DNA from 2 places in the Streptomyces sp. NPDC002867 genome. Region 1 is predicted to be linked to the other one. Evidence: predicted binding sites of a transcription regulator. Region 1 holds the regulator's gene; the other holds the start of a gene.
The links. The regulator HspR, encoded in region 1, represses chaperone genes until heat shock. The targets are predictions, from matches to a motif close to TTGAGNNNNNNNNNCTCAA.

Region 1 (4,414 bases):
GCCGCCGCGTGGAGCGCGACAGGGCCACGGTCAAGGAGATCGCCACGGCGACGCTCCTGACCGAGCTGCTGCCCGTGCTCGACGACATCGGCCGCGCGAGGGAGCACGGGGAGCTGGTGGGCGGGTTCAAGTCCGTCGCCGAGTCCCTGGAGACCGCCGCGGCCAAGATGGGCCTGCAGCAGTTCGGCAAGGAGGGCGAGCCCTTCGACCCGACCGTGCACGAGGCCCTGATGCACTCGTACGCGCCGGACGTCACGGAGACGACGTGCGTCGCGGTGCTCCAGCCGGGGTACCGCATCGGCGAGCGCACGATCCGCCCCGCGCGGGTCGCGGTGGCCGAGCCCCAGCCGGGCACGGCGTCGGCGGCCAAGGAAGAGAAGAAGGCCGACGAGGAGAGCGGTGGCCCGGACGAGGGCTGACGCACGACACGTCCGGGAGGAGGGACGTCGATGAGCACGAAGGACTTCGTCGAGAAGGACTACTACAAGGTTCTCGGCGTCCCCAAGGACGCGACCGAGGCCGAGATCAAGAAGGCGTACCGGAAGCTCGCCCGCGAGAACCACCCGGACGCCAACAAGGGCGACGCCAAGGCGGAGGAGCGCTTCAAGGAGATCTCCGAGGCGAACGACATCCTCGGCGACCCCAAGCGGCGCAAGGAGTACGACGAGGCCCGCGCCCTGTTCGGCAACGGCGGCTTCCGGGCCGGTCCCGGCGCCGGCGGCACGTTCAACTTCGACCTGGGCGACCTCTTCGGGGGCGCCCCGGGCGGAGGCCAGGGCGGCGCCGGCGGTTTCGGCGGTGGCCTGGGCGACGTGTTCGGCGGCCTGTTCAACCGGGGCGCCGGCGCGGGTGCGCGCACGCAGCCGCGCCGTGGCCAGGACATCGAGTCCGAGGTGACGCTCAGCTTCACCGAGGCCGTCGACGGGGCCACGGTCCCGCTGCGGATGTCCAGCCAGGCGCCCTGCAAGGCCTGCTCCGGCACCGGCGACAAGAACGGCACGCCCCGCGTGTGCCCGACGTGCGTCGGCACCGGCCAGGTCTCGCGCGGTGGCAGCGGATCCTTCTCGCTGACCGACCCGTGCGTGGACTGCAAGGGCCGCGGCCTGATCGCCGAGACGCCCTGCGACGTCTGCAAGGGCAGCGGACGGGCCCGCTCCTCGCGCACCATGCAGGTGCGCATCCCGGCGGGTGTGTCCGACGGGCAGCGCATCCGGCTGCGCGGCAAGGGCGCGCCGGGCGAGCGCGGCGGACCGGCCGGCGACCTGTACGTGGTGGTCCATGTCGATGCCCACCCGGTCTTCGGCCGCAAGGACGACAACCTGACCGTCACCGTGCCCGTCACCTACGCGGAGGCGGCGCTCGGCGGCGAGGTGAAGGTGCCCACCCTCGGCGGTCCCGCGGTCACGCTGAAGCTTCCTGCGGGCACGCCCAACGGCCGGACGATGCGCGCCCGCGGCAAGGGCGCCGTCCGCAAGGACGGCACGCGCGGGGACCTGCTGGTCACCATCGAGGTGGCCGTGCCGACCGAGCTCAGCGACAAGGCGAAGGAAGCGCTGGAGGCCTACCGCGAAGCCACCGCGGACGAGGACCCGCGGGCCGAGCTGTTCCAGGCCGCGAAGGGAGCATGACATGGAGGGCCGTCCGGGACGCAGTCGCAGCCCCTACGAACTGACCGACGAGTCGCCGGTGTACGTGATCTCGGTGGCAGCGCAGCTGTCGGGCCTGCACCCGCAGACCCTTCGGCAGTACGACCGCCTGGGTCTCGTCTCCCCCGACCGCACGGCCGGAAGGGGCCGGCGCTACTCGGCCCGCGACATCGAACTGCTGCGCACCGTCCAGCAGTTGTCGCAGGACGAGGGCATCAACCTGGCCGGGATCAAGCGCATCATCGAGCTGGAGAACCAGGTCGCGGCGCTCCAGGCCCGCGTCGCCGAGCTGTCGGCGGCCGTGGAGGGCGCGGCGGCGGCGATGCAGCAGCGTGAGGCGCAGGTCCACGCCTCCTACCGACGCGACCTCGTTCCGTACCAGGACGTCCAGCAGACGAGCGCGCTGGTGGTGTGGCGTCCCAAGCGACCCGACCAGGGCGGCAGATCGTCCTGAGCAGTGTGTGCCGAAAGGGCCGGAGAGCGCATGCTCTCCGGCCCTTTCGGGCTCTTAGTGGAGGGCCCGGGTACTCACTTCGAGGCCACCGCTCCGCCCATGGCGGCCGCGCCTGGTGCCGAGGGAAAATCCGGGCGCGACCGGTCAGCGACTCCGGCGGGCGTTGAGCCGGGCGGCCTGGCGCGTCAGGTGGTCGCGCTCGGCGAGGTTGGGTGCCCTTTGGGCCGCCTCGGCGTACAGCCGTGCCGCCGTCGCGAGGTCGCCGTCGCGCTCGTGGAGGTACGCCGCCACCGCCGCGTGGCGGGGCATGGGGTACCCCCTGCTCGAAGAGCTCGGGGAGGAGTCGTCCAGCGCCGCGAGCGCCGCCAGGCCGGCGCGCGGTCCGTCGGCCTCGCCGACGGCCACCGCGCGGTTGAGCCGGACGACCGGGCTGTCGGTCAGGCGCACGAGCTCGTCGTACCACTCGACGATCTGCACCCAGTCGGTCTCCTCGACGGTGGGTGCGTCGGCGTGGAGTGCCGCGATGGCGGCCTGGGCCTGGAACTCGCCCAGCCGGGCGCGGGCGAGGGCCGCCTGCAGGATCTCGACGCCCTCGGTGATCGCCTCGGTGTCCCACCGGCCGCGGTCCTGCTCGGCGAGCGGCACCAGGCTGCCGTCGGGCGCGGTCCGGGCGGCGCGCCGGGCGTGGTGGAGCAGCATGAGGGCGAGCAGCCCCGCCACCTCGGGGTGGTCGACCTGGGCCGCGAGCTGCCGGGTGAGCCGGATGGCCTCGGCGGCGAGGTCGACGTCGCCGGAGTAGCCCTCGTTGAAGACCAGGTAGAGGACGCGCAGCACGGTGGCGACGTCGCCGGGCTGGTCGAACCGCACGCCGGAGACGGTGCGCTTGGCCCGGCTGATGCGCTGTGCCATGGTCGCCTCGGGCACCAGGTAGGCCTGGGCGATCTGGCGGGTGGTCAGCCCCCCGACGGCGCGCAGCGTGAGTGCGACCGCGGACGACGGCGTCAGCGACGGATGGGCGCACAGGAAGTAGAGCTGGAGCGTGTCGTCCACCGCGGGCGCGGGCCCGGGCGCCGGCTCCTCGTCGACCAGGTCCTCACGCCGGCGGCGGGCGGCGTCCGCGCGGGTGGCGTCGAGGAACTTGCGCCAGGCCACGGTGACCAGCCAGCCCTTCGGGTCCCGCATGGGGTATCCCCTGCTCGAAGAGCTTGGGGAGAGGTCGGCCGGCCAGACGCGGACCGCCTCGACCAGCGCCTCCTGTACGGCGTCCTCGGCCGCCGCAAAGTCGGCTCCGCGGCGGACGAGGACGGCGAGCACGCTCGGGGTGAGGCTCCGGAGCAGGGCCTCGTCCATCGGTGAGGTCACTCCGTGATCGTGGGCGACACGCCGTAGAACGGGCGCAGCTCGAGCCACTCGTGGATCGGCTTCCCGCCCGCCCCGGGGGCGGCCGACAGTTCCCCGGCCAGCTCGACGGCGCGCTCGTAGCTGTCGACGTCGATCACCATCCAGCCGGCGATGAGGTCCTTGGTCTCGGCGAACGGCCCGTCGGTGACCGGCGGGCGACCCTCGCCGTCGTACCGGACCCATGTCCCCTCGGGGGCGAGCGCCTGACCGTCGACGAACTCGCCGGTCTTCTCGAGCCGTGCCGCGAAGTCGTTCATGTACTGCACGTGGGCCGAGATCTCCTCCGGCGTCCACTGGTCCATGGGCACGTCGTTGACCGCGGCCGGGGCGCCTCGGTAGTGCTTGAGCAGCAGGTACTTGGCCATCGTGCTTCTCCTCGGTGCTGGTACGACCCATTGTGGTCGCGTTCACCTCGGGGACGGAGCCGATCACGGTTTCTCGACATCGCCGTCCGAACTTTTTGGCTCTCGTGGACGAGCCCCCTTTTTCGCATGCCGGGGGCAGGGCGGCGCGGCAGGAAGGTGCCGGGCCGTGTGCAGGAAGCTGACATGAGCAACGGGTCCGACGCTGCTGTTCCGGTGGCATTGTTTTCCTCGTCAGAACGACCCGTCAGGTCAAGGGGGAAGCAAGTGAACGCGCAGTCCAGGCGTCATTCGGTTCGCGTCAGGTCGATCGTCGTCCTGGCCGTGTCCGCGGCCATCGTCTGGGGATCGACAGGTACGGCCGGTGCCACCGCGGAGCAGCGGTCCGTGCTGTCGGCGTCGATGCGCGGAAACGCTTCGCACGGCCTGGTGGGGCGGGCGCTCGAGAAATTCTGCGAGAAGCACACGGGCGACCGCAGGCTGCCACCGCCCATCGACCAGTTGTGCAAGCCGGTCAACGGTTGGCAGTGAACTGACGGACCGAGAAGAAG
Region 2 (4,414 bases), on a different contig from region 1:
CGTCGCCGCGCTCGCGGGCCCACTCCATGGTGTGCTCGCCCATCTTCTCCATGCGGCCTGGTGCCAGCCAGTCGGTGACCGCCGTGTCGACGCGGACGGCCCGCTCGTCGCCGGCGCGCGCGTCGCAGGCGTCCGTGGCGGCCCGTGATCGCCGCGGCGGCCTCCCACGCGTACTGCTGCGGATCGGTCAGTTCGCCGCGCACGACGGACCAGCCGAGCGGCGTCAGCATCGGCAGGCCGGCCTCACCCGGTCCCGGGTCCGCGCTCAGGTCCTCGAAGCGCACCGGCAGGTGCTCGACTCCTTCGAGGCGGCCGTGGAGGCCGGAGAGGGCGCTCTTCACCTCGGGGAGCAGCCCCGGGTGGAGGGCGTTCACACAGACCTGGGGCCGTACCGAGGTGTCGCACACCTGGCGCTGCGACAACGGGTGCGGGCGCCACATGCCGTCGCCGGTCGCGGCGATGACGACGGCCGCGACGGCCGCGGTGGTGAGCGGCAGCAGGGCGGCCGACCTGCGGCGGGCGGCGCAGGCGAGCACCGCGGCGGCGGCCAGGCCGCCCGTCCACGCGATCGCGGCGACGGGCTGCCACCAGACGGGGACCATCTCACCCATCGTGTCGGCGGATGCCGGGCTGAGATGGCGTGCCCCGTTCGTCGTGTACGACGGGATGCCGAGGAGGGGGTAGCAGCAGACGGCGAGCGCCGGCGCGGCCGCCCGCCACGCCACCAGCCGCCCCACGACATGGCCCAGCAGTGTCATGGCGGTCAGGAACGCGGCGTCCGCCGGCACCCGCGGTTCGCGACGGGCCCTCAGGGCGCGGGTCTTGACCGTGCCCTCCGGTATGCCGAGCAGCTGCGCCGCCTCGCGCGTCGTCAGCCCGTCGACCACCGTCGCCCGCAGCACCTCCCGCAGCTCCGGCGAGATCCGCTCCAGGCCGTGCCCACGTCGCCGTACTCCAGCCCGGCCAGCACCGCTCCTCCGCGGACGGCACGACGCCGGCCGGTTCGTGGACGACGCGTTCCTGGCGGGCCCGTGCGCGCTGGGCGTCGACCAGGCGGCGCGCGGCGATCACCCACAGCCAGCCGCCGGCCTCGCCCCCGCGATGCGAGGCGGCCGAGCGCCACACGGTCACGAACGTGTCCTGGAGCACTTCCCGTACCGTCTCCGGATCGGTGCAGCGACGCGAGAGGCGGACGTGCAGCCAGCCCGCGTGCCGGTCGTGGAGCACGCCGAGCGCCTCCGTGTCCCCGCGGGCGACCGCGCGCAGCAGCGCCGCGTCGTCCCGCTCTCCCCCCGAGGGGCTCATCGGTCTCACGTCTTCCCTATCGCCCCGGCGCGGGCCGCCGGTTCACGCCCTGCCGGACCGGCCGGCGGCGCGTCCGTGCTCCTGTACGTAAGGGGCCGAGCGCGGCGGTCACGGGCGTCGTCGCCGCAGTATCGCGGGGGAGCCGGGCGGGCGGGGCAGCCGGATCCCTCGGCCTCCGCCCGTCCCGCTCTCAGCCGGTGGCGGGGGCGTGGAACAGGCTGACCAGCGGGGCCTGTACCTGCCAGCCCAGCGATTCGTACAGCGCCCGGCCGTCGGGGGTGCCGCCGAGCACGCCGGTCGTCGCTCCCTGCTCCAGCGCGGCGTTGTGGAGTGTGTGCATGACGAGCCGCCCGAGGCCCTTGCGGCGGTGCTCGGGCGCCGTCTCGATCTGGTCGACGACGGCGGTGTCCCCGGTGGGCGCGATCTGGCCGCGCGCGGCGAACGAACCGTCGGCGGCGACCACCAGCAGCCGGGTCACGCCTCCGCGCGTCCAGCGCTTGAGCGTGTAGCCCTCCGGGGCCTCGGGCGCCGGTGTGCGGCGCAGCCGTGTCCGCATGAGCCAGCCTGGCTCGTCGATACGCCAGTCCGATCCCGCCCATGCGACGACGTCCTCGGGCTCGGCGAAGACCTTGAGCCACACGGTCGGTGCGGCGACCTCGGCGGCGACCTTGCGCACGGTGGCCTCGTCGTCGGCCGTCAGGACGTGCCGGGTGGCGTGCGTGACCTGGCCGACGTCGACGGTGAAGCCCCACGGTCTGACCACGGGATCGGCCGCGCCCCGGGACACGACCCAGCCGCGGACCCAGGCCGATGTAATGACTGAAGTCTGCATGGGGCTATTACACATGCTGAGGTGGCCCGGGCGCCAGGCCCAGAGGGCGGGGCGGCGGCTCGGGTGCCCCCCTCGCAGCGCGAGAGAGTGATCGCTCACAGCGAACATCGCCCAGGGAACATCCAGGGGCTCATATGCATTGAGTCGGTACAGCTCAACTTGACTGCCTAAGGGGAGATCATGGCTGCCGATATCACGGCTCACTCACCGCTCACCCTGCCCGTCCTGCCGCTGGACGACGAGGTCGTACTGCCCGGCATGGTCGTGCCGCTCGACCTGTCCGACAACGAAGTACGGGCCGCGGTCGAGGCCGCCCAGGCTGCCGCCCGACCCTCCGGCAGCAAGCCGAAGGTGCTGCTCGTTCCCCGCGTGGACGGCACATACGCCGCGACGGGTGTCCTCGGCACGGTCGAGCAGGTCGGCCGGCTGTCCGACGGCGATCCCGGCGCGCTCATCCGCGGCGTCGGCCGCGTCCGCATCGGCGCCGGGACCACCGGTCCCGGCGCAGCTCTGTGGGTCGAGGGCGCCGTCGTCGAGGAGACCGTTCCCGATCCGCTGCCCGGCGCCGTCACGGAGCTGGTCAAGGAGTACAAGGCGCTGGCCACCGACTGGCTGAAGAGGCGCGGCGCCTGGCAGGTCGTCGACCGCGTGCAGCAGATCGAGGGGATCTCGCAGCTCGCCGACAACTCCGGGTACTCGCCGTTCCTGACCACCCCCCAGAAGATCGAGCTGCTGGAGACCACCGACCCGGTGGCCCGGCTCAAGCTCGCCACCGAGCAGCTGCGCGACCACCTGGCCGAGCAGGAGGTGGCCGAGTCGATCGCCAAGGACGTCCAGGAAGGCGTGGACAAGCAGCAGCGCGAGTTCCTGCTGCGCCGCCAGCTGGACGCCGTGCGCAAGGAGCTGCGCGAGCTCAACGGCCAGGAGGGCGAGGACGAGTCCGACGACTACCGGGCCCGCGTCGAGGCCGCCGACCTGCCCGAGAAGGTGCGGGAGGCCGCCCTCAAGGAGGTCGAGAAGCTGGAGCGGGCGAGCGACCAGTCGCCCGAGGGCTCCTGGATCCGCACCTGGCTCGACACCGTCCTCGAACTGCCCTGGAACGAGCGCACCGAGGACTCCTACGACATCCCGGGCGCCAAGGCGACCCTGGACGCCGAGCACGCGGGCCTGCAGGACGTGAAGGAGCGGATCACGGAGTACCTGGCGGTGCGCAAGCGGCGTGCCGAGCGCGGTCTCGGGGTCGTGGGCGGCCGCAGGGGCGGCGCGGTGCTGGCCCTCGTCGGCCCGCCCGGCGTCGGCAAGACGTCGCTCGGCGAGTCCGTGGCGCACGCGATGGGCCGCAAGTTCGTGCGCGTCGCCCTCGGCGGCGTACGGGACGAGGCGGAGATCCGGGGCCACCGGCGCACCTACGTCGGCGCCCTGCCCGGCCGTATCGTCCGCGCGATCAAGGAGGCCGGTTCCATGAACCCGGTCGTCCTGCTCGACGAAATCGACAAGGTCGGCTCCGACTTCCGCGGCGACCCGGCGGCGGCTCTGCTCGAAGTCCTCGACCCCGCGCAGAACCACACCTTCCGCGACCACTACCTGGAGGTCGAACTCGATCTCAGCGACGTCGTCTTCCTCGCCACCGCCAACGTGCTGGAGGCCATCCCCGAGGCCCTGCTCGACCGGATGGAGCTCGTACGGCTCGACGGCTACACCGAGGACGAGAAGGTCGTCATCGCCCGGGACCACCTCGTGCCGCGCCAGCTGGAGCGGGCGGGCCTGGAGCCCGGCGAGGTCACGCTGGACGACTCGGCGCTGCGCAAGCTGGCGGGGGAGTACACCCGCGAGGCGGGCGTGCGGAACCTGGAGCGGTCCATCGCGCGGCTGCTGCGCAAGGTGGCGGCCCAGCACGAACTGGGCGACCGCGAGCTGCCGTTCACCGTCACCGACGGTGAGCTGCGCGGGCTCATCGGACGGCCGCACCACGTGCCCGAGTCCGCCCAGGACCCGGCCGAGCGCCGCACCGCGGTGCCCGGTGTGGCCACCGGACTGGCGGTGACCGGCGCGGGCGGCGACGTGCTGTTCGTCGAGGCGTCGCTCGCCGATCCGGAGACCGGCGGCGCGGGGCTGACCCTGACCGGGCAGCTCGGCGACGTGATGAAGGAGTCCGCGCAGATCGCGCTGAGCTTCCTGCGCTCGCACGGAGCCGAGCTCGAACTGCCGGTCGCCGACCTCAAGGACCGGGGCGTGCACATCCACTTCCCGGCGGGCGCGGTGCCCAAGGACGGCCCG

Region 2: lon (endopeptidase La) is a predicted target of HspR. The motif match lies at 2,277-2,295, and genes of this name have one in related genera.

The regions. Positions count from the first base shown of each region.
Region 1 covers NZ_JBSFUR010000062.1:21,950-26,363, reverse strand. The annotation lists gene grpE (nucleotide exchange factor GrpE) at 1-419, shown strand, start outside; gene dnaJ (molecular chaperone DnaJ) at 450-1,628, shown strand; gene ACWD0A_RS31795 (heat shock protein transcriptional repressor HspR) at 1,630-2,100, shown strand; gene ACWD0A_RS31790 (RNA polymerase sigma factor) at 2,245-3,450, opposite strand; gene ACWD0A_RS31785 (YciI family protein) at 3,459-3,866, opposite strand; gene ACWD0A_RS31780 (hypothetical protein) at 4,131-4,394, shown strand.
Region 2 covers NZ_JBSFUR010000035.1:6,767-11,180, reverse strand. The annotation lists partial or broken gene ACWD0A_RS26165 (RNA polymerase sigma factor) at 789-1,305, opposite strand; gene ACWD0A_RS26160 (GNAT family N-acetyltransferase) at 1,496-2,137, opposite strand; gene lon (endopeptidase La) at 2,318-4,414, shown strand, end outside.